2 regions of the Priestia sp. TSO9 genome follow, and region 1 is predicted to be linked to the other one. Evidence: riboswitches for the same ligand, from Rfam matches in the RefSeq annotation. Region 1 holds a riboswitch; the other holds the start of a gene.

What was found. A riboswitch is a leader RNA that binds a small molecule or an ion and turns the genes downstream of it on or off. The one in region 1 is predicted to bind glycine.
Region 2: it holds a riboswitch for glycine, as region 1 does, so the genes downstream of both, LJC66_RS01805 (amino acid permease) here and gcvT (glycine cleavage system aminomethyltransferase GcvT) in region 1, are expected to answer to the same signal.

The regions. Positions count from the first base shown of each region.
Region 1 is NZ_JAJEKD010000015.1:1,456,361-1,472,789, reverse strand. Features, by position in the region: gene LJC66_RS22785 (DEAD/DEAH box helicase) at 1-1,050, opposite strand, end outside; glycine riboswitch at 1,231-1,323, shown strand; gene gcvT (glycine cleavage system aminomethyltransferase GcvT) at 1,536-2,636, shown strand; gene gcvPA (aminomethyl-transferring glycine dehydrogenase subunit GcvPA) at 2,657-4,003, shown strand; gene gcvPB (aminomethyl-transferring glycine dehydrogenase subunit GcvPB) at 3,996-5,474, shown strand; gene LJC66_RS22765 (rhodanese-like domain-containing protein) at 5,519-5,902, opposite strand; gene LJC66_RS22760 (lipoate--protein ligase family protein) at 6,133-6,966, shown strand; partial or broken gene LJC66_RS22755 (ribonucleotide reductase N-terminal alpha domain-containing protein) at 7,280-8,068, shown strand; gene LJC66_RS22750 (LAGLIDADG family homing endonuclease) at 8,287-9,162, shown strand; partial or broken gene LJC66_RS22745 (vitamin B12-dependent ribonucleotide reductase) at 9,226-11,004, shown strand; gene mntR (transcriptional regulator MntR) at 11,289-11,720, shown strand; gene LJC66_RS22735 (patatin-like phospholipase family protein) at 11,823-12,704, shown strand; gene LJC66_RS22730 (SA1362 family protein) at 12,735-13,133, opposite strand; gene LJC66_RS22725 (DUF1385 domain-containing protein) at 13,182-14,138, opposite strand; gene LJC66_RS22720 (YqhR family membrane protein) at 14,437-14,973, shown strand; gene aroQ (type II 3-dehydroquinate dehydratase) at 15,095-15,532, shown strand; gene LJC66_RS22710 (M24 family metallopeptidase) at 15,534-16,429, shown strand, end outside.
Region 2 is NZ_JAJEKD010000006.1:121,313-137,741, forward strand. Features, by position in the region: gene LJC66_RS01760 (pyridoxamine 5'-phosphate oxidase family protein) at 1-102, opposite strand, end outside; gene cax (calcium/proton exchanger) at 303-1,358, shown strand; gene LJC66_RS01770 (YfkD famly protein) at 1,537-2,337, shown strand; gene yfkAB (radical SAM/CxCxxxxC motif protein YfkAB) at 2,373-3,491, opposite strand; gene LJC66_RS01780 (SE1561 family protein) at 3,695-3,880, shown strand; gene LJC66_RS01785 (fumarate hydratase) at 4,044-5,585, shown strand; gene pdaA (delta-lactam-biosynthetic de-N-acetylase) at 5,680-6,489, shown strand; gene rlmD (23S rRNA (uracil(1939)-C(5))-methyltransferase RlmD) at 6,652-8,037, shown strand; gene LJC66_RS01800 (FAD-binding oxidoreductase) at 8,377-9,726, shown strand; glycine riboswitch at 9,927-10,007, shown strand; gene LJC66_RS01805 (amino acid permease) at 10,166-11,506, shown strand; gene LJC66_RS01810 (PAS domain-containing sensor histidine kinase) at 11,851-13,992, shown strand; gene LJC66_RS01815 (YfhE family protein) at 14,417-14,533, opposite strand; gene LJC66_RS01820 (GNAT family N-acetyltransferase) at 14,635-15,195, opposite strand; gene LJC66_RS01825 (amidohydrolase) at 15,451-16,429, opposite strand, start outside.

The DNA of each region.
Region 1 (16,429 bases):
TTCCATTAACGGCGTAATCATATGTTCCGTTAATGCGCTGTTTTGATCTTCCTGACGTTCCAGCATGTTTTTTAATGTCATATACACTGCTTCACGGCTGCTGCAGGCCTCTCGCTGCAGAGTTAAAATTGAAAAAGCGCTTGAAGGGTGGAATCCGTTTCCTTTAAAAGATGTAATCGCATCGTACAGCTCCCGTTCTTTTGGCGAGAATTCAACAGGAATGGTTTGAACAATTCGCTTCGTCCATTCGATACCCGTATCGTGGCGGCGATTTCGAATCATAACTTTGTTAACAAGCTCTTTTAAGTGTTCATCGTTTTGCAAAGAGCGTTTTTTAGCGGAAAATAATTCTTCGAAATAGTCTTTATTGCCGAGATGGCCAGGCTTTAAAAGAGAGACTAAGTTAAAAATTTCTTCAATTCGATTTTGAATCGGTGTTGCGGTTAGCAACAGACAAAATTTCTTTTTTAGACTTTGCACAAATTCATAGTTTTTTGTTTTGTTGTTTTTAAGTTTATGAGCTTCATCAATGATGATGAGATCGTAGTCTTGTTCAAGCACAATTTCTCGATGAGGAGAACGTTTTGCTGTATCAATTGAAGATACAACGATGTCGCACTGATCCCACACATATGATTTTCTTTGAGGAACTGCGGGAATATAAAATTTTTGATTCAATTCCATAGCCCACTGTGAAACAAGCGAAGCTGGAACTAAAATGAGAACTTTTTTAACAAGTCCGCGAATCATATATTCCTTCAAAATTAACCCTGCTTCAATCGTTTTTCCCAGTCCTACTTCATCTGCTAAAATGGCTTTCCCATTCATTGTTTCAACTACTTGTTTGGCTACTTCGAGCTGATGAGGAAGCGGCGTTAAATCAGCTAGATGTTTTGGGCTTTGCAGTCCTTCAAATTCTGAGATAAGCGTTTGGTCTTCTATTTCATAGGCAAGTTTATACAAATCCCATACAGACCAAGGGCCGTCTTGCTCCAATTTAGTTGAGAAGGCTGCTTCCCATGTTTCATCGATGTTTAATTTCACTTTCATGATAAAAATGCTCCTTTGTAAAAAATTTTTATTGAACAAATGATAAGAATCAGGTAGGATAAAAATATATTTAGAAAATTTGAAAAAGAAAATAGATTAGCACTTTACAAATGATTGTGTGAATAAAGATAGATACATCTTTCAGTAGTATGCCCAACTTTACCAACTTTATAGAAGCGAATGACGACACGGGGAGAGACTACTTGAATGTAGCGCCGAAGGAGCAAGCAATAAGATTGTGAATCTCTCAGGCAAAAAGACTCTTGTTTGACGCAGCTCTGGAGAGTGTCTATGCGTTTATAGACCACCCACGAGGCAAACCTATTCGTTTATAGGTAAACTTTCAGGTGAAAAGGACAGAGACTTCCTACTAAATACAGTAGGGGGGTTTCTGTCCTTTTTTGTTTGGATACATAGTGATCCCCACACTATTTGAAAACTCCCCGTTATGAAAAGTTTCACGTGAAAAAGAGGAGGACATAAATATGACAACAGAATTACACAAAACGCCGCTTTATGATACCTATCAAAAATATGGTGCCAAAACAATTGATTTTGGCGGATGGGCTCTTCCCGTTCAATTTTCTTCTATTAAAGAAGAGCATGAAGCTGTACGTACAAAGGCAGGTCTTTTTGATGTCTCTCATATGGGAGAAATTCTTGTAACAGGAGCTGATAGCTTAGCTTTTCTTCAGCACACGATGACAAATGACGTTTCTACCCTCGTCGATGGAAAAGCGCAGTATACGGCTATGTGTTATGAAGACGGAGGCACGGTAGATGATTTGCTGATTTATAAAAAAGCAGATCAAGAGTATTTGCTAGTCGTAAACGCTGCTAATATTCAAAAAGACTATGAGTGGCTGGTGTCTCACAAACAAGGAGATGTAACGCTCGTTAATCAATCTGATGAAACTGCGCAGCTAGCTTTACAAGGTCCTTTAGCAGAAAAAGTTTTACAAACGTTAACGAACGAAAATTTAGCTTTGTTAAAGCCATTTACATTTGCTGATGATGTAGAAGTAGCGAATGTAAAAGCTCTCGTTTCACGTACTGGGTACACCGGGGAAGATGGCTTTGAAATTTATTGTTCTTCAACTGACGCCGCTCACTTGTGGACGGCTATTTTAGAAGCAGGCAGTGATGAAGGTGTGTTGCCTTGCGGATTAGGAGCTCGCGATACGCTTCGTTTTGAAGCTACTTTGGCTTTATATGGCCAAGAGCTTTCAAAAGATATTACGCCGATTGAAGCTCGAATTGGATTTGCAGTAAAAACGAACAAAGACAGCTTTATTGGAAAAGAAGTGTTAAAAGAACAGCGTGAAAGCGGGGCACCTCGTAAGCTGGTAGGAATTGAAATGATTGATAAAGGTATACCACGACACGGTTACGAAGTATTTGCAGATGAAGAACAAATTGGATTTGTGACAACAGGTACACAGTCACCGACATTAAAGAAAAACATCGGTCTAGCACTATTGTCAGCAGAGTATACAGAGCTTGGTCAAGAAGTGGAAGTGCAGGTTCGGAAGAAACGCTTAAAAGCAAAAGTGGTTTCAACACCTTTTTATAAACGTTCAAAGTAAGCTTTGGGGAGGAATTTAACATGTTACATCGCTATTTACCAATGACAGAACAAGATCAGCAGCAAATGTTAGCAGCAATTGGCGTTTCATCTGTTGATGATCTATTTTCAGATATTCCGCAGCGCGTTCGTTTTCAAGGAGAATACAATATTAAAAAAGCGGCCTCAGAGCCTCAGCTGTTAAAAGAATTAAATAGTATGACTGCTAAAAATGCTCATTTAAAAGACTATGCTTCTTTTCTAGGAGCAGGAGTTTACGATCATTACATGCCGGTTATTGTTGATCATGTTATTTCTCGTTCGGAATTTTATACGGCCTATACTCCGTATCAACCAGAAATTTCTCAAGGAGAACTTCAGGCCATCTTTGAATTTCAAACAATGATTTGTGAGTTAACGGGGATGGACGTGGCTAATTCTTCTATGTATGACGGAGGAACTGCTTTAGCAGAAGCCGCTATGCTCAGTGCCGGTCAAACAAAAAAGAAAAAAGTACTTGTCTCTGCGGCTGTTCACCCTGAGTCAAAAGATGTTTTAAAAACGTATGCGAAGGGTCAGTACATTGAAGTGGTAGAAATCCCTGCAGCAGACGGAGTAACAGATATGATTGCATTAGAAAAAGAGATGGGGAGTGACGTGGCAGCTGTTATTGTCCAGTATCCAAATTTCTACGGACAAATCGAGCCGTTAAAAGAAATTGAAGAAATTACTCATCAAGAAAAATGCATGTTTGTGGTTTCAAGCAATCCTTTATCATTAGGTTTACTTACGCCTCCTGGAGAATTCGGAGCTGATATTGTCATTGGAGATGCACAGCCATTTGGTATTCCAAGTCAATTTGGAGGCCCGCACTGCGGATACTTTGCAACTACGTCTAAGCTTATGCGAAAAATCCCAGGACGATTAGTAGGGCAAACGGTAGATGAAAACGGTAAGCGAGGGTTTGTTTTAACCCTTCAAGCACGTGAACAGCATATACGCCGCGATAAAGCGACTTCTAACATTTGTTCAAATCAAGCGTTAAATGCTTTAGCGGCATCAGTTGCCATGACAGCTTTAGGCAAGCAAGGTGTAAAAGAAATGGCACTGCAAAATTTATCAAAAGCGCATTATGCATATGAAGCGTTAAAGGCAAAAGGGGTAAATGTGGCATTTGAAGGACCGTTTTTTAATGAATTAGTCGTGAAGCTTCCTGTTTCGGTAACAGAAGCAAACAGTCAGTTATTAGCTTCAAAAATAATTGGCGGTTATGATCTTAGCCGTGATAACCAAGAGCTTGAAAATCACATGCTGCTTGCTTTTACAGAGCTCCGTACAAAAGAGGAAATTGACCAACTTGTAAATGAATTGGGGGATCTTCATGCTTAATCAAAATCAATCACTTATTTTTGAAAGCAGTAAAGAAGGACGAATCGGCTATTCATTGCCTGAGTTAGACGTGCCAAAAGTTAATGCTGAAGAACTGCTTGGAAAAGCGTATGTGCGTACCGAAGCGCCTGAGCTTCCTGAAGTATCAGAACTCGATATTATGCGTCATTACACCGCGCTTTCAAAACGAAATCACGGAGTGGATTCAGGATTTTATCCGCTTGGTTCATGTACGATGAAATATAATCCAAAAGTGAACGAACAAGCAGCACGCATTGCTGGTTTTGCGCACATCCATCCGCTTCAAGATGAGCAAACGGTTCAAGGTGCTCTCGAACTTTTATATGATTTACAAGAGCATTTAACGGAAATCACAGGAATGGATGAAGTAACGCTTCAGCCAGCAGCAGGTGCTCACGGCGAGTGGACCGGGCTTATGATGATTCGTGCCTATCACGAAGCAAATGGTGAGGCGCAGCGAACAAAAGTCATTGTTCCAGACTCAGCTCACGGAACGAACCCGGCTTCGGCAACAGTTGCGGGATTTGAAACGGTAACGGTAAAATCAAACGAACATGGTTTAGTGGACTTAGAGGATTTACGCCGCGTAGTAGGAGAAGATACAGCCGCTTTAATGTTAACAAATCCAAATACGCTGGGGTTATTTGAAGAAGATATTTTAGAAATGGCTGAAATTGTTCACGCAGCAGGTGGAAAGCTTTATTATGACGGTGCAAATTTAAACGCAGTATTAAGTAAAGCCCGTCCTGGAGATATGGGGTTTGACGTGGTTCATTTAAACCTTCATAAAACGTTTACAGGCCCTCATGGAGGAGGCGGTCCTGGTTCTGGTCCGGTAGGGGTAAAAGCAGATTTAATTCCTTATTTGCCTAAACCAGTGCTTGTGAAAACAGAACAAGGCTATCACTTTGACTATAACCGTCCTCAGTCAATTGGACGCGTAAAGCCGTTTTACGGAAACTTCGGCATCAACGTTCGCGCTTATACGTACATTCGTTCAATGGGTCCAGACGGCTTAAAAGCCGTAACGGAAAATGCCGTGTTAAATGCCAACTATATGATGCGTCGTTTAGCAGAGCACTATGAGCTGCCGTTTGACCGTCACTGTAAGCACGAATTTGTTTTATCAGGAAAACGTCAGAAAAAGCTTGGCGTACGCACATTGGATATCGCGAAACGACTGCTTGATTTTGGCTATCATCCGCCGACTATCTACTTCCCGCTTATCGTAGAAGAGTGCATGATGATCGAACCAACGGAAACGGAGTCGAAAGAAACGCTAGATGCGTTTATCGATGCGATGATTCAAATTGCAAAAGAAGCAGAAGAAACGCCTGAAGTTGTACAGGAAGCTCCCCATACAACGGTTGTGAAGCGCCTTGACGAAACGCTCGCAGCGAGAAAGCCAGTTCTTCGCTATCAGAAAGAACAGGCTGTTCAAAACGTCTAACAAAAAACCTCGCCCAAAGGCGAGGTTTTTCTATATACATACCATTATTTTTTCTTTTTCACTTTACCGTTCCACATTTTGAAGCCGCCTTTTAAATCATAGATTTCTTGAACACCGTGGCGACGAAGCATTTGTGCTGCGCGTCCTGTGCGCATTCCGCTTTGACAATAGATGTATACAGGCTGATCTGGACGAAATTCTTTAATGCGCATACGGAACTGTGAAAGAGGAATATTTCGTGCGCCTAAAATATGTCCGTTTTCGAATTCATTCGGTTCACGAATATCAACTAGCTGTGCCTTGCGGTAGCCGCTGCGGAATTCTTCTTCAGTTAACGTTTTCATAATGCGACGTTGGACAAAGAACATAACGACAGAGTATATGATGATTACTCCAAGTAAAATGAGTACTGCTGTAATTGCTGACATGCTGATTCTTCCTTTCTTCGACAAAATCCATACTCTTATTATATAAGTGAATGAAATTAGAAGTAAAGCGATTTCGCCTTGAATCTAGCGGATTTCTTCCCGAAAATGAAAAAACTACCACATTTGAATTCGCAGTTTTATGTTGCTCTTTGCTTTTCCTTAGCTCAATCTTTTGGTAGACTAAAAAACGGATTTATTTTTTATATTACATATAGCTGAGGATGAGGTAGATGAAAGCAAAGTGGAGATTTATTGATTCCAACAACCGTTCGCCTTATTACAATATGGCGTTAGATGAAGCGTTATTAGAATGGCATAGTAAAGGAGAAATTCCACCTACGATTCGTTTTTATGGATGGAACCCTCCAACGCTGTCAATCGGTTATTTTCAAAAAGCTGAAAAAGAAATTAACTTTGATAAAGTAAAAGAATTAGGACTAGGCTTTGTAAGACGTCCAACGGGCGGCAGGGGCGTGCTTCACGATGAAGAGCTTACTTACAGCGTCATTGTATCTGAAGAGTATCCTAACATGCCTAAGACAGTTACAGAGGCATATCGCGTAATCTCTGAAGGTTTACTGGAAGGATTTCGTTCGTTAGGACTCGAGGCTTATTTTGCTATTCCTCGTTCAGAAGAAGAAAAAAATAGCTTAAAAAACCCTCGTTCGTCCGTGTGCTTTGATGCTCCTTCTTGGTATGAACTAGTTGTAGAGGGCCGCAAGATTGCTGGAAGTGCCCAAACTAGACAAAAAGGAGTTATTCTACAGCACGGCTCTATTCTGTTAGAGATTGATGAAGATAAATTATTCAGCGTGTTTAATTATCCAAATGATCGCGTGAAAGAAAGAATGCAGCGCGCATTTCGTTCTAAAGCGGTAGCCATCAATGCAATTGCGGGCCGCAAAATCTCTATTGAAGAAGCAAAAGAAGCGTTTTATAAAGGATTTGCTTCTGCTCTTGATATTGATTTAGAACCGTATACACTGTCTGAAGAAGAGGAAGCATATGTAGAAGAACTAGCGCGCACAAAGTACGGATCGGATGAATGGAACTTTAAGCGCTAAACGGATGCCGATGGGAAATAGATAAAAGTGCAACTTCTTATAAGTTGCACTTTTTATTGGGATTTTTAGAAACAATGCTTGGCTAACAGAATGCATAGAGAAGAAAAGTCAAACACTTTTTTTACGAAAAAAAAAATATTTCACTTGACACCCTTCTATATGTAGATGTTTGGATAAGTGTCAAATACTATATATTGAATTCGTCCAAGCCGTGTGGTAAGTTATTGATAGTTGATTGAAAAACTCTATTTCCTTTAAAAGGAAATAGAGTTAATAAATTTAATAGATGTTCGATAGGTAAGGAGTTGTGAGAATGACTGTTTTGTTAAATCAAAAAGTGAATATGAATGTTGAAAAGCTTAATTCAGATATTGAACGCTTTCCGCAAGTACATCCGATTACACCGGATATGAAGTTGACTCATAAAGGTGTTTCAAGATTGGTAATGTTAGACCGCTATGCGTTTAAAGATACGGAAAAATTAACGTTATCAGAAGGAGATTTTGTTGTTCTAACCGTAAAGGAAGATCCAAAATTTCCAGCACGAGGACTTGGCTATGTGGAAAGCATTAATTTTGAGCAAAAAACCGCTGTTGTCAAGGTAGAAGATGAGTTTAGAGGAGCTTTATCGCCTGAAGAAGCAGAAAACGGATTAATTACTCGTTCTTTAGATGTCATTGAAAAACCTCTAGAAGTCTTCTATGAGCAAATTGCAAAACGTAATGCAACAGGCTTAGCTTCCGTGGAAAAAACAGAAGAAAAGCGCAAAGAGTGGTTTGAAAAGTTCTATCAAGAGCTTGTTCAGCTAAACTTTGTACCAGCTGGCCGCGTTCTTTACGGTGCAGGTGCTGATACGGACGTAACGTACTTCAACTGTTATGTAATGCCTTATGTAAAAGATTCACGTGAAGGTATTTCAGAACACCGCAAACAAGTAATGGAAATCATGAGCCGTGGAGGCGGTGTTGGAACGAATGGTTCAACTCTTCGCCCGCGCAACACGCTGGCTCGCGGTGTAAACGGCAAATCATCTGGTTCGGTTTCATGGTTAGATGATATTGCTAAACTGACGCATCTTGTTGAGCAAGGTGGGTCGCGTCGTTAACAAACCGGCGACGTAATCTCGTGAATTGCTGGAACACCCTTAGAGCTTTCTTCACCACAACGTGATCGGCAACGATGAGCGTGATGGTTAGAAAAGAGGAAAGATTGGGCAATCAGCAGCCAAGTGTCTTTGGAAACGAAGATAAAGGTTCAACGACTATTGAAACTTCCTAAAAGTTCTAATGTAATAAAACTTTAGTGAATAAAGTAGGTGTTATGATGGAAGCAAAGGAAGGAGTAAACCATAGCAAACGGCAACGTCGCTATGGGGCACGAGACAAAGAAGAAATCATAAAATCAGTTATCAAGTTACATGATCAAGGTTATAGCCAAGTAGATATATCAAAAATGTTAGGTATAGCACGAAATACAATTAAAAGATGGAATGATGAACTTCACTTTTTTGAAGCTAGAACACCAGGCGAAGCAGGGAAATTAAAAAATAAAATCTATAGATATAATGAAGATTATTTTGAAAGTATACTCACGCCTAATCAAGCTTATGTAGTAGGTTACATCACTGGAGATGGAACAGTTTTCGACAGAAAGAGGTCGAAAAGGTTGGTCCTAGTTCTAGCGGAGCAAGATAAACAATTACTACAGGATATCAGTGAAGAATTGAATATAGAGGATGCTATCAAATTCAGAAAAAGAAATGCTAGCAACGAACAGAATAAATATTCATTAACCATCAATTCAACTAAAATGTGTAATGACTTAATAATGCTAGGAGTCGGCCCTCGAAAAACAGGCTTTGAAAAGTGGATCGATTTTGAAAATGAGGAATTACAATGGGCATACTTAAGAGGATTCTTTGATGCAGATGGTCATATCAGAGTTTATGAAAGAAATGGCTATCAAAAAGCGAGAATAGGCTTCACAGGAAACTCTAAGATGTTAAAAGAAATCCTAGTATTTCTTAAGTCAAAGGGATTTGCAGTAAATGTTAACTGTATTACACAAAAACAGGGCTGTTGTGACTTATACCTTAGCAGTATCAAAGAAATTAAACTACTTGGAAAAGAACTATACAAACATGGAACCATTAAACTGAATCGAAAATATGAGAAATTTTCTTCTTTGATGATATAGTCTGATCTTACATGAAAGTGTAAGAGTACGGCAGAAATGACCGTACCCTTCTTAACGAAGAGTAACAAATTGGGGGCCCAAATGATCATGCTTGCCGACTGGCATCCTGACATTGTAGAGTTTATTATTTCTAAAATGCAAAACCCTCGCATTTTACGTTTCTTAATTGAAAACACAAATGACGAAATGATTAAAAAGCATGCACAAGATAAATTGAAGTTCACGCCGCTAACAGAGTCTGAAGAAGCGATGTACCAAGGAATCATTAACTATAAACAAATTCCTGGTCTTGGTGGGTTCAGTGAAAAAATCATTAAAGATGCAGAAGAAAAGCTGCAAACAGGCGGAACGTACAGCGTTCATAACTCAGAGTTTTTAACAGGAGCAAACATCTCTGTATGCTTAACAAAAGATTTCATGGATGCTGTTGAAAACGACGGAGAATACGAACTTCGCTTCCCAGACGTAGAAAGCTATTCAAAAGAAGAAATGGCTAATTACAATGAGAACTGGCACGAAGTAGGCGATGTGCGCGAATGGGCAAAACAAGGAAACAAAGTTCGTACGTATCGTACTATCCGTGCAAAAGAGCTATGGAACTTAATTAATATTTGTGCAACGTACTCAGCTGAACCAGGCATTTTCTTCTTCGACAATGCTAATGACATGACAAATGCTCAAGCATATGGTCAGCACGTTGTTGCAACAAATCCATGTGGTGAACAACCACTTGCACCATTCTCTGTCTGCAACTTAGCTGCTGTTAACTTAGCGCAAATGGCAGATAAAGAAACGAAAACTGTTAACTTTGAAAAGTTACGTCAAACGGTTGAAACAGGCGTTAGAATGCAAGATAACGTTATTGATGCAACTCCTTATTTCTTAGAAGAAAACCAAAAACAAGCGCTTGGCGAACGCCGCGTTGGCCTTGGTGTAATGGGTCTTCACGATCTTCTTATTTATTGTGAGACAGAGTACGGCTCTGACAAAGGCAATGAGTTAGTAGATAAAGTGTTTGAAACAATTGCAACGACAGCTTACCGCGCGTCTGTAGAGCTTGGAAAAGAAAAAGGAAGCTTCCCGTTCTTAGTGGGGGAAACAGATGCTGAAACGGCTTCTTTACGTGAAGCATTTACAAATACAGGCTTCATGAAAAAAATGCCTGAAGATATTCGTGAAAACATTAAAGAGAACGGTATCCGAAACTCTCATTTATTAACAGTAGCGCCAACAGGCAGTACTGGAACAATGGTTGGAGTATCAACGGGTCTTGAACCTTATTTCTCATTCTCATACTTCCGAAGCGGCCGTTTAGGTAAATTTATTGAAGTAAAAGCTGATATCGTTCAAGAGTATTTAGATCAGCATCCAGATGCAGATCCAAACAACCTTCCTGAATGGTTCATTTCAGCTATGGAACTTGCACCACAAGCTCACGCGGACGTGCAATGTGTGATTCAGCGCTGGATTGACAGTTCAATTAGTAAAACAGTAAACGCTCCTCGTGGTTACACAGTAGAGCAAGTTCAAAAAGTGTACGAGCGTCTGTATAAAGGCGGAGCAAAAGGCGGTACGGTGTACGTAGACGGCAGCCGTGATGCACAAGTCTTAACGCTAAAAGCAGAAGAAAATACGTTTGATGAAGAAATTGAAGCGCCAAAAGAAGAAACGAAACCGCACGTTGTGTTAGTTGATACAATTAATGAAATTCGTTCAACTGATGTAACAATCGGTTCTGAAGTAGGTAATACTTGTCCGGTTTGTCGTCAAGGAACGGTAGAAGAAATGGGCGGATGCAACACATGTACAAACTGTGGTGCACAGCTGAAATGCGGCCTTTAATTTTGAACACGATTGACTAGTAAAAGCTGACTCAAACGAGTCAGCTTTTATTATGTATAAAAATGGGGCATAAATAAGAAGCGGGATCGAACGGTTCTTGTATTTGAATAAGCATTGTAGTATGATTTTAATTGAATGTCTTTTATCCCGTTTTATCTTATGACATCGCTTTATTTACACGTTTTTTTCACATAGATTATCAAACATGAACACGATATCACTATAAGAAACAGACATTTATGACTTATTATTAGCAATACATAATATTAATTGGGGGAGATTTCATGCCTACACCGAGTATGGAAGATTATATTGAACAAATATATATGCTAATTGAAGATAAAGGATACGCTCGAGTGTCTGATATTGCTGATGCATTGGCGGTTCACCCCTCATCTGTAACGAAGATGGTTCAAAAGCTAGACAAAGATGAGTACTTAATTTATGAAAAATACCGAGGCCTTGTTTTAACATCTAAGGGGCAAAAGATTGGAAAACGTCTTGTTTATCGCCACGAGCTTTTAGAGCAGCTGCTGCGCATCATTGGCGTAGATGAGAAAAATATTTATGATGACGTAGAAGGAATTGAACATCATTTAAGCTGGAATTCCATTGATCGTATTGGAGATTTAGTTCAATACTTTGAAGAAAATCATAACCGTATTCAAGATCTTCGCAATGTACAAAAACGAAATGAAGAAGAGCAAAAATTATAAGAAAAAAGCAGCGGCCAATAGCGTCACTGCTTTTTTTCTTTTTATCATAACTTGTTGCTGAGTTGACTACAAATGTAGAGTGGGTAGTTTGGAGGAGAGGCTGTGTACGTCGACGGAGTGTTTTCAGGTGGCGGTATTAAAGGGCTTGCACTGATTGGTGCGTTACAAGCTCTAGAAGAAAAAGGCTTGATCTTTCGGCGGTTAGCCGGAACGAGTGCGGGTTCCATTATTTGTGCATTTGTAGCAGCCGGTTATACAAGTGAAGAAATTGTTGAAATGATGAATGAAATTGAGTTATCGTCTTTTTTAGATCAAAGAATGTCTTTTTTACCATCAAGCTTGACAAAGTGGCTGTTTTTATATTGGAAAATGGGATTATATAAAGGAGAAAGGCTTGAAAAGTGGATTGCTGAGAAATTGCGGAGCAGAGGAATTCGTACATTTGCTGATTTGCCTGATCAGTCGCTGCGTATTATTGCGTCAGATTTGACCAACAGTACGATGCTTGTTCTTCCAGATGATTTGCCTAAATATCAAATCGACCCGAATCGCTTTTCTGTAGCAAGAGCCGTTCGAATGAGCTGCAGCATTCCATATTTTTTTGAGCCGGTTAAATTAAAATCTACCCCAAGCAGTTTAATAGTCGACGGGGGCGTGTTAAGCAACTTTCCAATTTTTCTATTTGATGATGATAAAAGTCTTAAGAAACGACCGGTAATTGGTGTGAAGCTGAGCCCGAAGGACGAAGAAAGAGAACGGAATAAAATTAAGAATGCCGTTGGTTTATTCAGTGCGCTTTTTGAGACGATGAAAGATGCGCACGATGCAAGACATATTTCAAAACGTCACGAAAAAAATATTATCTTTTTACCTGTTAATCAAGTTTTTGCGACAGAATTTACCCTCACAGAAGAACGGAAGGAAGAGCTGATTGCGTTTGGCAAAAAGCGTACAAGGGCATTTTTGAAAAAGTGGTGCTATTAAAAAAACAAGGAGGTTTTTCTCCTTGTTTTTTTAAAAGAATGCTCTATTTTTCTTTTTTCCTTTTTTACCTTCGATGACGGTCAAGTGTGAGTTGTTTTTCTTTTTCTTTAGCGGTTTCGTTGACTTGGATACCGGGCGCTTATTTGAGCTTCGGTACGTATGCATATCAACTTTGTTGCTTCCTCGCTCTTTTTCTTTTTGACGCAGTTTTGATTGTTTTACTGCGCGCACATACCCTCTATCTTGACCTTTTGTCTGAGAAGGGCGGAGAATAAACCGATAAACTAAGTAAAACAAAATGATAAACAGAAAAATATAACCTGCTTGACGTAATAAAACAGCTGGATCTGTAATCAACGTAAATGCAAAGCCAATGACTCCTAACCCGATTAGACCATATACAAGTGGTTTCACGAATGGACGTCTCATTTTGTTCACCTCCTAAAATAGTAAAAAAAGAAAGCAAAACGGTGTGGATTAGACAACTTGTTCGTCAGTGGTAGAAGAAAGTTCATTTTCAACGCGTAAAAGTTCTTTAAATGAAGCAATCGCAACTTCAACTTGATCATCTTTTGGTTCTTTGGTTGTTAAAAGTTGAAGCCATAAACCGGGATAACCTAAAAAGCGAAGAAGAGGGACATGACGAACTTTATTGGTTAACTGTAACACTTCAAATGATAAACCAAGGACAACTGGGATTAATGCAAGGCGATCCACAATTCGTAACCAAAGAGGATCCGTTGGAACGAGTAGGTAGACAAACATTCCTACAACTACGGTAAAGAGGATAAAGCTACTTCCGCAGCGATAATGAAGTCGAGATTGTGCTTGCACGGCTTCTACCGTAAGTTCAGCATTGTTTTCATATGCATTAATGACCTTGTGTTCTGCTCCATGATATTGAAACACCCGTTTAATAAGTGGCGTTTGTGAAATCACATAAATATAGCCAAGGAGCAATAATAGTTTAAATACTCCTTCAATAAAAACCTGAGCTACACTTGAAGTGAAAACAGGACGTGTCAATTGTGCTAAAAACACAGGAATCAATGTAAATAGTACTTTCCCGAAAAGAAAGGATATTACACCAATAGTTGCAACGCCAAATATTAAAGATAGTTTTGATTCTTTTTTCTCTTTTTGTTGTTCTTCTGCTACTTGAGCATCATCTTCTGGATTCACGTCATAGCGTTCAGAGGAAAAGTTCAAGTGCTGCGTACCGTTTGCACTGGCTTCAACAATAGCAGCAATTCCTCGTAAAAAAGGAATTTTTTTAAAAGCAGTGAGTACGGAATTTGATTTTCTTTTTGAATGAAAATAATCAATAGATTGATCTTTGCGGCGAATAGCCGTCACCATCATACGTTTGCCACCGAACATGACGCCTTCTATAACGGCTTGACCACCATACGCAGGTTTTTGTAATTTAGACATTTCAGGCACCAACCTAACTTAACTAGACTAGACTTCTTAGTATTTTATATTCTACAGCAAAATCAAATAAACCTCTAGGCGGATGCATGTTATCTAGTTTAGCCAATATTTTTCATCTCCACACCCTTGTTATGAATTTTTTTCCTTTCACTTATAAAATTTGTTTATGAAACTCTGTGCGAAGTAGTTTTAAAATGTCTCTTTGATATCAGGCTCCCTTCTTGCGTATAGGAAGAGTAATAAACGTAAAAACTTAGAAATGAGAAAAAAGTTCATACTACATCAAGAGGTGATTAATATGTCAGAACCTAAAGAACAGCATGAAAAAAAACAGGATAACCACCCTACGCATAAACAGGAAATGTCTTTTTTATTTAAAGCCGTCTTTATTTCCTTTTTTGGAGGGATTTTCTGGAGCTTTATTGGCTATTTAAATTATCTGTTCAGCTTTAGTGTTATCAATCCAAATATGCTTTTAGATCCATGGGCATTAGGTGATTGGAAGGATAAAGGAATAGGTGTTATCGTCAGTATTTTTCTTATAGGGGTATTATCTATTTTTGTCGGGTTGTTATACTACGTCCTATTAAAGAAGTTTAAAACAATTTGGATAGGTTTTGCTTACGGCTTATTATGGTGGGCAATTGTATTCGTTGTTTTGAATCCGCTCTTTCCCAATTTAAAAACAATTGGAGAGCTTCCAGCTAACACGATTATTTCATCCCTCTGTATTTATATTTTATATGGTGTATTCATCGGATATTCCATTTCTTTTGAAGCTGCAGAGCTTCAAACAAAAGATGAATCTACAGATTTTCAAACGGCGAATAAGTAGTGTGAATGTTCCAACGTATGCTAATATATTCTATATAATGATTTAAAAAGAAAAATAAAGTGCAAATTCACATAAGTGAGCTGCATAAAGGGTTCGTAGTAGGGGAGAGTGTTGAATTAAGATGAATAAGATTTTAGTAATAAACGGTCCTAATTTAAATCGTTTAGGCGTACGCGAACCAGCGGTATATGGGACAGATAATCTTCAAAATCTTGAAGAGAAGCTTCAGCGAGCAGGCAGAGACCATGGGGTAGAAGTTGAGTGCGTACAGTCTAATCACGAAGGTGTAATTATCGACTGGATTCATGAAGCGGATGAGAAATTTGATGGAATTATGATCAATCCTGGTGCTTTTACTCACTACAGTTATGCCATTCGAGATGCGATTGCCAGTATATCTGTTCCTGTTATTGAAGTGCATATTTCAAACGTACATAAGCGTGAAGAGTTTCGCCACCATTCAGTGACGGCACCTGTTACACATGGTCAAATTGTCGGGTTAGGTTTATACGGATACGAGCTTGCCCTGCAGGCACTTTTACAATTAAGGGGGAAATAAAATGAAAATCGAAAAACTACGCGAACAGTTTTCAAAGTTGAATGTGGACGGTGTTGTAATTACAAGTGAATATAACAGACGCTATATGACCAATTTCACAGGATCTGCTGGTGTCGTTATCATTTCTGAAGACAAAGCGGCATTTGTAACAGATTTTCGTTATGTTGAACAAGCAACTAGTCAAACAGAAGGTTTTGATATCGTTCAGCACAAGGGTCCTATTGTAGAAGAAGTAGCGAATGTAGTGAAACAATTTGGAATTAAAAAGCTTGGTTTTGAACAGAATTATGTTACATATGGACAGCATCAATTATTTGATAAGCATATCGGCGCGGAACTTGTTCCAATCTCGCACGCAATCGAAAACTTACGCTTGATAAAGAGTGACTCAGAGATTAAGATATTAAAGGAAGCTGCAAAAATAGCAGATGCAGCATATGAACATATTTTAACCTTTGTTCGTCCTGGTTTAACAGAGCTTCAAGTATCTAATGAGCTGGAGTTCTTTATGAGAAAACAAGGCGCAACATCTTCATCCTTTGATACAATTGTTGCTTCAGGGCATCGCGGGGCTTTACCGCATGGTGTTGCTTCTGAAAAAGTAATTGAAAAAGGGGAACTTGTAACGCTTGATTTTGGCGCATACTATAATGGTTACTGTTCAGATATCACACGAACATTTGCCGTCGGTGAAGTAAGTGATAAGCTAAAAGAAATTTATAATGTCGTACTGCAAGCGCAGCTTAATGGAATGAGCGGCATTAAAGCAGGTATGACGGGTAAAGAAGCAGATGCGTTAACGCGTGATTATATTACAGAACACGGATACGGCCAGTATTTTGGACATTCGACCGGTCACGGCGTAGGGTTAGAAGTACACGAAGGCCCCTCACTTTC
Region 2 (16,429 bases), on a different contig from region 1:
AAAGCGTGAATAAGGTTTTCCATCTTGAATTGTAGCTAACGTCCCAATTGTATAGTCATCCAGTACGGATAAAATTTGATTTTTCACATCATTATTGCTCATTTTTTCACTCCTTATTATATCTTTTTACCCTTGGTAGTTTGGCTGATTTTTAACTATCTTAATCAAAAATCAATTAAGGGTTTATCTTTTATAAAAATAGGTTAAAAATACTAACATTGACGGTGAGTCTATACAAATTCCATTAATTTGATATGATTGATTTTGTTGTCAAAAAATGAATAAGGTAGGTGTACATATCGATGATCAATCGGATTTTTCTAATAGCGGTTATTCTTGGGGTGCCGCTATCTGTTATTGGGCACATGATGCACTGGTCAGATGTTCTTATGTTTATTATTTACTGTTTAACAATCATTGCCCTCGCAGCTTTTATGGGGAGAGCAACAGAGAGCTTAGCTGTTGTAGCTGGTCCTCGAATAGGCGGTCTATTAAATGCTACGTTTGGTAACGCTGTAGAATTAATTATTTCTATTTTTGCCCTAAAAGAAGGCCTTACAGCTGTGGTGCTTGCATCGTTAACCGGTTCTGTATTAGGAAATCTCCTTCTTGTAGGCGGTCTTTCATTCTTCATTGGGGGATTAAAATTTAAGCGCCAAGAATTTAATGTCTATGATGCAAGACATAATTCTGGATTATTGATCTTTGCCGTTATCGTTGCGTTTGTTATTCCTGAAGTGTTTGCTAGCGAAATGGACGAAGCGAAGACCATGTCCCTGAGTGTCGGAATATCCATTATTCTCATCATCTTGTACTTAGCGGCGTTATTTTTTAAGCTGGTAACGCACCGAGGCGTGTATCAGCATAAAAGTGAAGAAGTGGAAGAACATGAAGAGCCAGAATGGTCAATGTGGAAAGCGATTACTGTTCTCTTTTTGTCTACGTTAGCTGTAGCTTACGTATCCGAAAGCTTGGTTAGTACAATCGAAATTGTATCCGAAAGTTTTGGGTGGAGTGAGCTGTTCATCGGGGTCATTATTGTAGCGATTGTTGGAAACGCAGCAGAGCACGCTTCCGCTATTATTATGGCTGTTAAAAACCGCATGGGTGTAGCTGTTGAAATTGCTGTTGGATCCACTTTACAAGTCGCGATGTTTGTAGCACCAATATTAGTGTTAGTTTCGCTGATGTTCGAAAACCAAATGTCTCTTGTCTTTACTTGGCCTGAGTTGATTGCGATGGTAACGGCCGTATTTTTAACTATTGCTATTTCTAATGACGGAGATACAAACTGGTTCGAAGGTGCAACTCTTTTAGGTGCTTATATTATTATGGGAATTGGTTTTTATCTTATTTAAAAAAGAAGAGGCTGGGACAAACATGTTTTAGTTGAAGGAAGAATCCGAACGATTAATCGTTCGGATTCTTTTTGTGTAAGTAAATAGAAGAATTTCCCTTTTAGTATTCAGGATAAAACAGGAGATGTTTGAAAAAACTATGGTTGCATTCATTAACGATGTTGAAAGGAGTTTCTAGATGTTACGTAAATTGCTTTTATTTGTGTTTACCATCATTATTTCATTTTCATGTTCAACGAAGATCGCCATTGCGAAAACAGCTCAGCCTACCATCAACGTGCCTTCTTCAGCTTTAAATATTTCAAAAGAAAATACGTATCCAAATGCTAGTCAAGATACGCCATATTTGCAGCCGAGTGAGTTTACAAAAGAGCTCATTGAAACATCAAATGTGAAAATTGAAAACCCTGATTTAATTCGTATATTAAATGAATCAAACATTTCTAAAACTCCATGGGCAATTGGTTTTAGAGCAACTATCTTTTTAGGACAGTGGCCATTAAATTACGAATCAACAGAAACAAACGTTAACTGGCAGCACCAGCGAATCAATACAAATCATTATGATAACAGAGCAGGAAAAACTCAGTACAAAATGATGTACAGCCAGGAAAATCAAAGCCATATAAAAGGCGGATTAACAGCAAAAGTACCTCAGCCTGATCATGTGAAACAAATGATGCTAATTGAAGCAGCTAAAAAAACAAAGCTCACTTTATCATTTCAAACGTTTGTAGGTGCCGGAACGAAAAAAGACCAGGTCTATAACGTAGCTCCTAAAAAAGTAGGTTATCTGTATGCGTATACGCCTGCTGTAAGTGAAAAAGGAAAAGTAACATATGGAGAAGTGTATGTAACGGTAAAAGGAAGCAAGCGTTCAATTGTAGTGAGAAATGTAACGTCTCAAGGAATTGGAGCATGGATTCCAGTACAAGATTATGTTTCCTTAAGCTTTGGGGCTTACGATCAGCCGAGATAATAAAAAAGAGATTCCAGTGGTGGAATCTCTTTTTGTTATTTTGTGATATTCGCTTGGAGTTTGCTAAAATCAGTATCTTGATAATAGCTGTTTTTCACCAAAATATTAGGTCCCAAACAAGACACTGCTGAACAATGACAGCTAAGTTCTTTAGAAATCGTGCTTTGCTGCCACGTATCAAAAGCGTCTGTAAGCTTTGTATCTTGAATGTTGCCAAGAGGAGGCGTATCCCCAAAATCGGTTACGATAATATCTCCGTCAAAAATATTTACATTTAGGCGAGAGCGCCCGTCTGGATCGTTTCGAACGGTTACATTTTTACTGCTATATAAGCGTTGTAAGAGCGTTAAGTCTTCCTCATTATTGCTGCATGCATAAAACGGCAGCGTGCCGAATAGCATCCACACATTTTCATCTCGAATATCAAGAAGGTGATGAATAGCTTGACGCATTTCAGGAAGAGATAATGTTTCTAGAGTGCTGGCAAAGTCACTTGGATACATAGGGTGTACTTCGTGACGCTGACAAAGCATTTCATCAACAATTTGACGATGAATCTTTTCCATATGAGGAAGCGTACGTTTATTTAACATCGTTTCAGCTGATACGGTTACACCTGCTTTTACAAGCGCGCGGCTGTTTTCAATCATACGGTCGAAATATTTGGCGCGCTGCTCATAAGTAGGCTTTCGCTCCATCATTGCAAAGCCAGCTTCCACAAAGTCATCCATCGTTCCCCAGTTGTGAGAAATATGTAAAACATCTAAATAAGGAATGATTTGTTCGTAACGAGCAAGATCTAATGTTAAATTTGAATTAATCTGTGTACGGACACCTCGTTCATGTGCATACTTTAATAAAGGCACCACATAATTTTTCACAGAAGATAGAGACATCATCGGCTCTCCGCCCGTAATGCTTAACGCTCGAAGAGTTGGAATTTCATCGAGACGTTTTAAAATTAAATCAAGCGGCAGTGCGTTTGGGTCTTTTGGCTGCAGCGTATATCCAACTGCGCAGTGCTCACATCGCATATTACAAAGCGTCGTTGTGGTAAATTCAACGTTTGTAAGCGTGGGTTTGCCATATTGTTTCATATCTAAATACGCTTCCCACGGATCGAACTCCGGGGTAATTCGTTGTAAAGTGGCCATAAAAAAACTCCTTTTATTTTTCCGTAAAGTGAAATGATGATGAAAACATCTCACGGTCCGTCCTGCTAGAATAAATTATACGACTCATTCAAAACGGACACCAGTGACTATTATGGATTTTATTGCTTTTAGTTGTCAAATATGAAAGTATTCGTTAGGATATAAAGAAATACGAATGAAAAGCTATATCAGGAGGGTTTAAAATGGGAAACGCCGTTCGAGATAAAGATTCACAAGTACGTTATTTAAAAGATCGTTTAAATATGTTTGTACACGTATTAGACTCTATGGAGCCTGAAAACACCGAACTAGAAGACATTGACCGTTTGATTACAATGATTGATGACCTCGAAGCAAAATGTGAGCAGTTTAAAAAAGATAAAGAATGAACAAAGGAAAAAGCGCTAGAAAAACTAGCGCTTTTTTGCTTGAAGTGGAAATCCTCCTATAAAGGTCTTTCGAAACAATTTTTGAAGGAGTATAATAAATTTTGAAAGTTGTACGACAGATAGATAAATACATACATTAGCGGGATATGGGAGGAATTAAGTGATGATTGAAGCTTTAAAACAAAGCATGTACGATTTAATTGTTGAAACATCTACAAAATTGCCAAAAGACGTTCGACGTGCTATCGCAAAGGCAAAAGCGCGTGAAAATGCAGGAACGCGTGCAGCAATGTCTTTAGCGACCATTACCAATAATATTAAAATGGCGGATGATAATTTATCACCAATTTGTCAAGATACAGGTATGCCAACATTTAAAATTAAAACCCCTGTAGGAGTGAATCAGCTTCAAATTAAAGAAGCGATTTATTGGGCAATTGAAGAAGCAACAAAGCACGGAAAGCTTCGCCCTAACTCCGTAGATTCGTTAACGGGAGAAAACAGCGGTAATAATTTAGGCGGCGGCACGCCGGTTATTAAGTTTGAACAGTGGGAAAATGACTATATTGATGCGCGTCTTATTTTAAAAGGCGGCGGCTGTGAAAATAAAAACATTCAGTACAGCCTGCCTTGTGAAGTAGAAGGTTTAGGTAGAGCTGGCCGTGATTTAGACGGAATTCGTAAATGTGTGATGCACTCTGTGTATCAAGCACAAGGTCAAGGCTGTAGTGCCGGCGTCATTGGTGTTGGAATCGGTGGCGACCGTACAACAGGCTATGAATTAGCAAAAGAGCAGCTGTTCCGAAACTTAGATGACGAAAATCCAAATGCTCAGCTGAAAGAATTAGAAGAGTATGTAATGGAAAATGCCAATAAGTTAGGAATTGGTACAATGGGCTTTGGCGGAGAAACGACATTACTTGGTTGTAAAGTCGGCGTTATTAATCGTATTCCTGCTAGCTTCTATGTGTCAGTTGCGTATAACTGCTGGGCTTACCGCCGTTTGGGCGTTAAAATCAATGCCGATACAGGAAGCGTTCAAGAGTGGCTGTATCAAGAAGGCGAAGAAGTAGATTTTAATAAAAATGCAGGTGCAGAAGAGAAACAAAAAGCGGATGAAACAAAAGAAGTTGTATTGCAAGCACCTATTACAGAAGAGCAAATTCGTGAATTAAAAGTTGGCGACGTGGTGCGTATCAACGGTATGATGTACACAGGACGCGACGCTATTCATAAGCATTTAACAGATCACGATGCGCCAATTGATTTAAATGGACAAATCATTTATCACTGTGGTCCGGTTATGTTAAAAGATGAAGATGAAAAATGGCACGTAACCGCTGCAGGACCAACAACAAGTATCCGTGAAGAACCGTACCAAGGAGATATTATGAAGAAATTTGGTATTCGCGCGGTTATCGGTAAAGGCGGTATGGGTCCTAAAACACTTGCTGCTCTTCAAGAGCACGGCGGCGTATATTTAAATGCGATCGGCGGAGCTGCACAGTACTATGCTGACTGTATCAAGAGTGTAGAAGGCGTTGATTTGATGCAGTTCGGTATTCCTGAAGCAATGTGGCATTTAAAAGTAGAAGGCTTTACAGCTGTAGTGACGATGGATTCACACGGAAACAGCTTGCATGCAGATGTAGACAAGTCTTCCTTTGAAAAGCTTGAGCAATTTAAAGAACCGGTATTTAAATAAACATACGTCCGGAGCTTATGGTAAAAAGTAACGTTCATGAACGAGAAAATTGAGTGGATACTAAGCGTAAAATGACTTCCGAAAGGAGCTTCTTATGCGCCGGTTCACCTTTTTTCTCGTTTTTTTATTTGTGATGTCAACAGGCATATCATCTGTTGAAGCACAAATGTATCCAAACACTCCGATTAGCTGGGGATTTCAAAAAAGCAAAAATCACAAGCCCGCATCCGCAGGTACAGCTTATGAACAAATTCTTGCTAAGTATGATGCTTTTTACCTCGGAGATACAACTAAAAAAAATATTTATTTAACATTTGATAACGGTTATGAAAATGGCTATACACCGCAGGTATTAGACGTCCTCAAAAAAAGAAAGGTTCCTGCGACGTTCTTTGTAACAGGACATTATTTAAAAGAAGAGCCTGAGCTAATTAAGCGAATGGTAAAAGAAGGGCATATTGTCGGCAATCATTCATGGCATCACCCTGACTTAACTCAAGTGGATGACACACGTTTTAAAGAAGAACTGCAAAAAGTAAAAGATGAATACAAGAACATTACGGGTCGTGATGAAATGAAGTATCTTCGCTCACCTAGAGGCGTATTTAGTGAACGAACGCTAGTTCTTTCAAAGCAAGAGGGCTATACGAACGTATTTTGGTCACTTGCATTTGTTGACTGGAAAGTGAATGAACAAAAAGGCTGGCGCTACTCATACGACAATATGATGGCTCAAATACATCCAGGTGCGATCATGCTTTTGCATACTGTTTCAAAGGATAACGCAGATGCATTAGATCAAGCGATTGTAGATTTAAAAAAGCAGGGCTATACGTTTAAAAGCATTGATGATTTAATGAACGAACGCAAACAAATGAAGAAAAGTTCTTCTAAAACGAAATAACGATAAAAACCGATGGGAATGTTTCTCCTGTCGGTTTTTTGCTGTTGAAGTGTTATAATATGCGTTGATGTCTTTTTTAAAGCGATACGGTCTAATAGGTTTTAAGCAGCTAAGGACCGTTAATAACTATATAAAGAATTTAAACTAATCGGAGTTGGTCTCATGAATAAACCAAAAACTGAAATGAAAGTTCAAAAAGGACAAACGTTTCCGTTAACGATAAAAAGACTCGGTATTAATGGAGAAGGCGTAGGATATTTTAAGCGCCAAGTCGTCTTTGTACCGGGAGCACTGCCAAATGAAGAAGTGGTTGTAGAAGCAACAAACGTTCAGCGTAATTTTGCTGAGGGAAAAATCAAGCGAATTCGCAAAAAATCTCCTCATCGCGTAGAAGCACCCTGTCCTATTTACGAACAGTGCGGAGGCTGTCAGCTTCAGCACTTATCGTATGAAGGTCAGCTAGAATCCAAGCGCGATATCGTTTTGCAAGCGTTCGAACGTCACAGCTCATTAAAAAAAGTAGAAGAAAAAACACGCCAAACGATTGGTATGGAAGATCCTTGGCGCTATCGTAATAAATCCCAGTTTCAAGTCGGTGTGGACAAACAAAAAGTCATCGCTGGTTTGTACGGACTGAATTCTCACCGCTTGATTGATATTGAAAACTGTCCCATTCAGCATAAAGCTACAAATCACGTGACAAAAGAAATAAAACGAATTTTACAAGACCTTCAAATTCCTATCTACAATGAGCGCAAACGCCGTGGTATTGTACGTACCATCGTATCTCGAGTAGGATTTGAAACGGGTGAAGTGCAAATTGTCTTGATTACGGCTAAACAAGATATTCCGAAAAAAGAGCTGCTGATTAAAGAAATTCAGCGTCGCCTACCGGAAGTGAAATCGCTCGTACAAAACGTAAACGGCCAAAAAACATCGCTTGTTTTTGGAGACGAAACGTTTACTCTTGCTGGAAAGTCAGTGATTCAAGAAACGTTAGGAGACATTTCATTCGAACTTTCAGCTCGTGCATTCTTCCAGCTGAATCCTCTTCAAACCGTGAAGCTATATGATGAAGTAAAAAAAGCAGCTGCGCTAACGGGCAATGAAAAAATTGTAGATGCTTACTGCGGAGTAGGGACAATTGGCTTATGGCTTGCTAAAGATGCCAAAGAAATTCGCGGAATGGATACGATTGAAGAATCGATTGTAGATGCGAGAAAAAATGCCAAAGATCATGGATTTGAACATGCCACATATGTGACGGGTCCAGCTGAAAAGTGGATGCCAAAATGGGTAAAAGAAGGCTGGAAGCCAGAAGTTATCGTCGTTGACCCGCCGCGAACAGGCTGTGATGACCAGCTTCTAAAAACGATTTTACAAGTGAAGCCAAAGAAAGTGGTTTACGTTTCTTGTAATCCATCCACATTAGCCAAAGATGTGCAGCAGCTGTCGAAGGCTTATCATGTTGATTATATTCAGCCTGTGGATATGTTCCCTCATACGGCGCATGTGGAGAATGTAGTGAGTTTGACGTTAAAAAAATGAATAGAAAAAGAGTAAAGGGCAGATTAGATTCTGCTCTTTTTTCTTTGAGCTGTACTTTTATTAATGGGGGGAATTATTAAAATTAAACATCTGTTCTTTAATATAAAAATATCTTAGTATAGTGAAGTGGAATTCCTATAAAATCTATTATTGTAAATTTTTACATCGATAAAGAGAAGTTAAATCAGAGAATTAATGTCTTTAAAATATAACTATAATGACGTATTTTATAAAAATAATAAACGCAAATTCTATCCCAAAACCCAAACCTTTAACCACATCAAGAATATTATAGTAATAAAACTACTGAAAAGTATGTACAGAGGTGGCAGAGGTCAAATGGACCCAATATTTTTAAAAGGGCTTACGGGAGAAGTGATAACGCCAAAAGACCCCATTTATGAGGAAGCTCGTCAGGAATGGAATCGCGCTATTGATAAATTTCCGCTTGTGATTGTGTACTGTGAAAAAAAGCAGGATGTTGTGAATGCGATCCGCTGGGCGCGCAAGCATCGTATTGAGATTCGCATTCGATCTGGCGGTCATCATTATGAAGGATATTCTACGGGTGACTGTGTATTAGTCATTGATATTAGTCGATTAAATGGGTTGAAATTAGACAAAAAACGGAACATTTTAAAGATGGAAGCAGGAGCGAAAAATACGGAAGTGTATGATTTCATCGGTTCGAACGGATATGTTTTTCCAGGAGGAACCTGTCCGACTGTTGGCGTGTCTGGCTTTACGCTCGGAGGAGGTTGGGGACTTTCGAGCAGACTTTACGGGTTAGGATGCGACAGCTTGATAGAGCTAGAGTTAGTCAATTATGAAGGAAAGCTCATTAAAGCAAATAAATCGTGTAACGCTGATCTTTTTTGGGCATGCCGCGGTGCCGGTGGCGGTAACTTTGGCGTTGTAGTAAGCATGACGTTTCAGCTTCCAAAGCCAACGAACAGCTCGGTGACGCTCGTTCGATTCTTTTATGTAGGTACTACGAGAGAAAAGCAGGCGCAAGTGATGAATATATGGCAAAACTGGCTTCCCGAACTGGACAAACGTATGACGCTAGTTGCAAGCTTTTATAATGCTGAAGGAGAAGGGGTAGGCATATTTGCAAACGGCTTTTTTTACGGCTCCCCAGAAAGAGCTCGTAAGGTTTTGCAGCCTTTTGCAGAAGTAGAAGGGTTTCGAGTCGAATTAGAGTCATTATCTTTTCTTGAAGCGGTAAAAAAAATAGAGGCAACCTATCCTCCGTCTGAAAAATTTAAGTCAACGGGAAGATTTGTGCAAAGAACATATTCACGTGGTGAGCTTGAAAATCTTACAGATCTCATACAGCGTCCAGCAGAAGGTTCCGTTTATGCGGCGATTTCTTTTTATGCACTAGGAGGAGAAATCCGCAGTGTTGGTAAAAGAGAGACAGCCTTTTTCTACAGAAATGCTAGATATATTATGGGGTTTCAGTCTGTATGGACAGACGATGCATATGCAAGAGTCAACAGAGAGTGGCTTTATAAGCGATTTCAAGATATTAAAAGTATAACGGTAGGTTCCTACGTGAACTTTCCTATCAGCAACCTTAGAAACTACGAGCGTGAGTATTTTGGAGACAACGCAGAGAGATTAGAGAAAGTGAATAAGAAGTACGATCCGTTTAATGTGTTCAGGTTTCCTCAGGGACTAAGATAGCGTGCGGAAAAGGATACTAAGTTGACAATTGAACCTGTGCAATCATCTTTTTTCAAAGAAGGTAAATAAATGAAAATAATCTTTCTTGTTGACAAAGCATTAAACTGGTATTAAAATAAACAACTATTCGACAGTCATTATCTTGATCGGAAAAATTTAATACGTAGAAAGCTATGATTGCTATGGATCACACTATAGCAGGAGCAGCTTCTGGAGAGATCGCGAGAGTTTCGCGACGCCGAAGGGTTCACAATCTCAGGCAAAAGGACAGAAGAGTACCGGATATTTATTTGGCGTGTTACTAATTGGTAACATGTATCTTAATATTTGTTATTCTTATGACCATGAGATTGGAGCGCATCCAATCTCTTTTTTTATTGGACTTTATTTGTAGTCCGCACGTTTGCATCAAAGGTTTTATTGTTAGGAGGAGTTAGAGTTGGAACAACGAGAATTAAAGAGGGATTTATCCAATCGTCATGTTCAGCTAATCGCGATTGGAGGAACCATTGGGACGGGCTTGTTTTTAGGTTCTGGTAAAGCCATACAGCTTGCGGGTCCCTCTATCATCTTTGCTTATTTAATTGTTGGTATTGCGCTTTTCTTTGTGATGAGAGCGTTAGGAGAACTACTGCTTTCTAAAGCAGGTTATCAATCACTAACAGATATTGCTGAAGAGTATCTTGGACCGTGGGCTTCATTTGTCACCGGATGGACGTACTGGTTTTGCTGGATCATGACAGCTATGGCTGATGTGATTGCAGTTGGCGTATATGTGAAATATTGGTTCAATATTCCTCAGTGGATTCCTGCACTTATTTGTGTAATCATTTTATTAGGGCTTAACTTATTAACCGTAAAATTATTTGGAGAATTAGAGTTTTGGTTTGCTTTAATAAAGGTTATTACGATTCTTGCGTTAATTATTATTGGCGTTATTTTGCTGGTAATGGGATTTAAAACAGACGCGGGATCCGTTACTGTTCAAAACCTTTGGAATCACGGAGGACTGTTTCCAAATGGAGTTTCAGGTTTCTTACTTTCATTCCAAATGGTTATATTCGCATACGTGGGGGTTGAGTTGGTAGGGGTATCGGCAGCAGAAACATCAAATCCCCAAAAAAATATTCCATCGGCCATTAATAAAATTCCGCTGCGAATCTTATTTTTCTATGTTGGAGCGCTTATCGTCCTCTTATTTATTAACCCGTGGATGGAATTAAATGCAGCAGAAAGCCCATTTGTTAAAACCTTTAGTTTAGTCGGAATTCCGCTTGCTGCTGGAATTATTAATTTTGTTGTATTAACTTCAGCCGCTTCTGCTTGTAATAGCGGGATGTTTTCAACAAGCCGTATCTTATATAATTTAAGTAAAAATGACCAAGGGCCATCCAAGTTTGCAAAACTGAATAAAAATCACGTACCAAGTAACGGATTATTTGTATCTACGCTGGTCATCTCAGCGGGAGCTCTTTTAAGCAAGCTTATACCAGACCAAGCTTTTGGCATCGTAACGACCATTAGCGCTATTTGTTTTATTTGGGTGTGGAGTATCATTCTTATTTGCCATCTAAGGTATAAAAAGACGCGTCCGCAGCTGCATGCAGCATCAGCATTCAAAGCACCGTTAACACCATTTATAAACTATGTTGTGTTAGCTTTGTTTGCGGTGATTCTTGTTATTATGCTGTTTTCTGACGCGACGCGCCCAGCCTTATTGTTGACGCCCGTTTGGTTTATTCTCTTATTTATTTTTTACTGGACTAGAAGGGGAAAATAAATGAATCTTTAAAGGCTAAAAAATCAGCAGGGAACAACCATAATTTTTTATAAAAAAATATAGTAAACTTCTGACCTCATCACTCCGTGATGAGGTCTTTTTAGTGGAGGATAAATAATTGATTTCTACTGCATGAATAAAATGCAGGAAGCAAAGTTTATAGAAGAAAACTAAAAAGTTGTTCTAACAGAAAACATAGGGAGAAAGCTCATAGTTTTCTGATAGGAATATAGAACAAATTGCTTTTCTTCTATGTCTAAAGATGGAATTCCGTCATTTATATGGAAAAGTCTTCATTTTGGAGTAAAATGAAGGTAGACTTCATTAGATTAAGGTGAACAAACATGAAATGGTTTAAATCTCATACGTTTTGGAAAATCTTCACGATTAACGTGCTTCTTATTTGTACCATATTAACGCTAATGTTTATTGTTTCAAGAGTGATGCTGCCTAATATTTCTCAAGATCAATATCGACAGGTAACTGATAAAACCGTCAAGAGAATGAAAGAGCAAATTAACGTCGTCATTAAAGATATTTGGAGCCTAGGCGACGAGGTACAGCAAGATCCTATTTTTTTATCGGATGATGAACAGGAAATAGACAAAGAATTGCAGAAAATAGTTAATATTTCACCGTATATCGATAGCGGAACCATTTTTAATGTAAAAGGGTATGTTGAGCATTATTACCCGAATGATTTAAAAAATATGAAACATGTGAACTTAAGTAAAAGAAAATATTTTCAAGAAGCGCTGCGAACCAAAAAAATATATTTAAGCGATGTCGTTTCAGCAGATACAAAGCACTACATTGTGGTGATGGCGATTCCTATTTTGGATGGGCAGCAAAGTGTAAAAAAAGTCGTAAATTTAGCGCTGCGAATTGAAGAAAATAAAAGTTTTCAATCCATCTTTCAAACGTTTGATATAGGAGAGAACGGCTATACATTTATTGTAGACCGCAATGGTAGAATTATTTCCCACCCAGAGAAACAGAGAATCGGTGAAAATGCCAAGAAAAATGAAATCGTTCAGAAAACGATGAATCATAAATCAGGATATCAGCGCGTTGTGAACACCGAAGGCAAGTATTTCTTTGCGTCTTTCGAATATATTCCTGTTTTGGATTGGGGAATTGTCGCTGAATTACCCGTTGAAGAAATTTACAGGCCCTATGAAATGTTTGAAAAAACGCTTTGGATCGTTTCAGGCGTTACGATTTTACTGCTTTCTTTTTTTACTGCGTTATATGCAAGGCAAATTGTGAATCCAATTCATAAACTATATGAATTGGCGGGACAAGTAGCGCGCGGGAATTTTCATCAAAAAATTCCGGAACGAGAAATTGAGCGGGGCGAAATCGGTATTTTATCTAAACAGTTTAATGAAATGATTAGCTATATACGCCATTCTAAAGCGAATTTACAGCAAAAAGAAAATCAGCTGCAGGAACAAAAAACGTTTTTAAGACAAGTTATTGACATTAATCCAAGCTATATTTATGCTATCAATCAAAAAAGGGAATTCATTCTCGTTAATGAATCTTTTGCGATGCTCTTAGGTGAAAAATCTGATGACTTAATTGGACAATCAATTGATAAATATCAGTTCAACCTTCAATCAGATCTTTTATATAAAGGGGCGTTTTCAAACTGTACCCAAAAAGGGATGGTATTAGAAGAACAGTTTAAAGATTCGAAAGGAAACCGGCGCTGGGTCGAAACAGCAAAACTTCCTATTATGAATGAAAAACAGGAAGTGATTCAAATGCTGTGCGTATCGACAGATATTACGGAGCGTAAAAGAGCAGAAGAGAAGCTTAGAACTTCTGAGAAGCTTGCCGTTGTAGGAGAACTTGCAGCTGGAGTTGCCCATGAGATCAAAAATCCTCTAACTTCTTTAAAAGGCTTTGTTCACTTATTAAAAGAACAAAATCCTAAAGATGCTTTGTATATAGATATCATGGAAACTGAATTAGAACGAATGAATGGAATCGTAGAAGAATTTTTGATGTTAGGAAAACCTCAGGTAATGAATGTTGAACCCTTGAATATGCAAGCGCTTGTTCAAGAAGTGTGCTCGCTTCTTGAACCTGAAGCAGTAGAAAAAAAGGTAGCTTTCATATTTGAAAGAGACGACCAGTTACCACAGGTATATGGAGATAAAAATCAGTTAAAACAAGTATTTATTAATATTATTAAAAACTCTATCGAAGCAATGCCTGAAGGAGGCGGTATTCATATTACGATTAAAGCAAAAGAAAACCACCTTTGGCTGCAGCTTGCTGATGAAGGGCAGGGTATTCCTCCTGAACGGTTAGCGAAGATAGGCGAGCCTTTTTATAGTACAAAAGAAAAAGGTACAGGTTTAGGACTGATGGTCAGCTATCGGATTATTAAAGCTCACCGTGCGCAGATGACATTTTCGAGTCGGTTAAATCAAGGAACAAGTGTGGATATATTGTTTCCAATCATAAAAAAGTAGGGGAAGCTCCCCTACTTTTTATTATTATACTTATAATATATCAAAAGCTTTCATGCTGCTAAAACAAACGAAAGTGCTAAAGAAGATATCCACAGGTTAACAAGAAGTTAACTGCTGAATTATATAGGATATTCACAACTTTATCCACACTATTCACATTTTTTCAGAAAATTTACATAAAAATTACCCGCTGTCATTTCAAGTTATGAAAGCGGTAATATACATATTCGATAAAGTTATGCACATTATCCACATAATTGTGGGTAAACTTTGTGGATATAGTAGAGTGTTAAAAAAACGTAAATCATACGCATAAAATCTTCGTGTTATTATTTTTACATAATATAAAAACGTCCTTCCGATACAAACTGTACAGAAAGGACGTTGGGATGATCAAGCGTTGGATAGAGATGTTTTGCCTCACTTATTTTTTCGTGTAGCCGCCTGCACGGTCTGCTTTTTTAAACTCGCGGCCGTAATAGATTTCTTGAGCGCTACTTAACGTATTTTTTGCGTTTTCTTTTCGTTTTTTTTCAGACATAAAAAACCCTCCAATTAACGTTTTTCGATCATGCTACTTATTTTTTCCAGAATCTCTCGTTTTTAATCATAAAAAAAACTCTCCGTTATACGGAGAGACTCTTACGCTTCTTTAAGCTGGTGATCTTCTTGAACGTCTTGTTCGTGACGCAAGTAGTATAATGTATACAAGTCTTTTGGAATTTCGTATAAATCATATACGTCTTCATGTTGATTAATTTCATCGTATAAAGCTTTATGTGTTTCATTTGCAAGTACTGCGTAAGGCAGTTTTTCTGCAGCCTTAATAGACCTGATATTGATTTTACGAATTCGCATAAAAATTCGTTCTATATTTAACTCAAAGAACAGTTCATTAAAGAACGCTTCTTTTGCAATTTGATTATATCCTTTTCCATGAAACGGTTTGCCAAGCCAAGTGCCTAAAAAACCAGCTTGGTCCTGTACATCAAATAAATTAATGGTGCCGATAGGGTTACCCCATTCGTCTAAAATCGTGCGAGAAATGATTTCTCCATGATCTTCTGCTTCCATCGTTTGTTTAGTCACAAATAAAAATTCTTCATAGGAATGGGCTTTATGACGAACAAAAGGGAAGACATCAGGATGTACCATGAGTTCGTATAGAGATTGACAGTCATTTAGGTCACGTTTTTTTAACATAACTTTTCCCTCCTGATCGAGGGTATATACAGACTCCAATCAAGTCCCCACCCTCGAAATTTTTTAATAATTAAAAAAATTTCGGGGTGGGAATCGAACCCACTAGAACCAGTTACCTGGTGGCGCACCATTTGCCTTCCCATTACAAGTCAACAAACATAAAAAGTCAACGTGTGATGTTTATGCTTTTGTGAAATTCACATGCTTCTAAACGTATCATACTAAAAAAAATTAAAAAAGAAAATAGGTAAAATGTTAATTTTTTTTAAATAATATTTTACCATCTATCATGGTGAAAATAGGCTTTGCAAGGTAGTGAAAGGGATGATGGCTCCATAGCACCAAATCAGCGTCTTTTCCTGCTTCGATACTGCCGATTCGATGATCAATACGGAGATTTCGAGCAGCAGTAATCGTGATGCCTTCTAATGCTTTTTGCTCTTCTAGGCCTTCACGTACGGCAATGGATGCACAAATATTTAAATACTGAATAGGCGTATAAGGATGGTCTGTTGTAATGGAAACTTCTACTCCTTCATTGCAAAGAGCTTGATAGGTTTTCCACGTTTTATTCTTAAGTTCAACCTTTGAGCGGCGTGTTAAAGTTGGACCTACGCTCACTTTTAAATTTCTTCCACCCAGCTCTTTAGCAATTAAATGGCCTTCTGTACAGTGCTCAATACGGACGTCTAAATTAAATTCATCTGCTAAGCGCAGAGCTGATAGAATATCATCGGCTCGGTGAGCATGAATTCGAACTGGAATTTCTCTATTCAGTGCTTGAGTGAGAGGTTTGATGCGTAAATCATCTTTGTTGTCACTGCTTTTTGCGTGATAAAAGGCTTCTCGCAGCATCCCCATAATACCCATTCGCGTAATCGATTCTTTATTGCCGTGGCTGTGAATTCGTTTTGGATTTTCTCCTAGCGCAATCTTAAGTCCAGCTGTCTCTTGAATTAACATTTGAGAAATGCTTGTTCCAGCTGTTTTAATAACGGACGTTGTACCTCCAATCACATTTGCACTTCCTGGCATAATGTGTACAGACGTAATACCCGCTTCAATGGCATCTTTAAACCCAGGATCTAAAGGATGTACGCTGTCAAAAGCTCGGATATGTGGAGTCATGGGTTCAATGGTTTCGTTAGCATCATTCCCGGCCCAGCCGGTTCCTTCATCATATAATCCTAGATGTGTATGAACATCAATAAATCCAGGGAATAAATAACGCTGT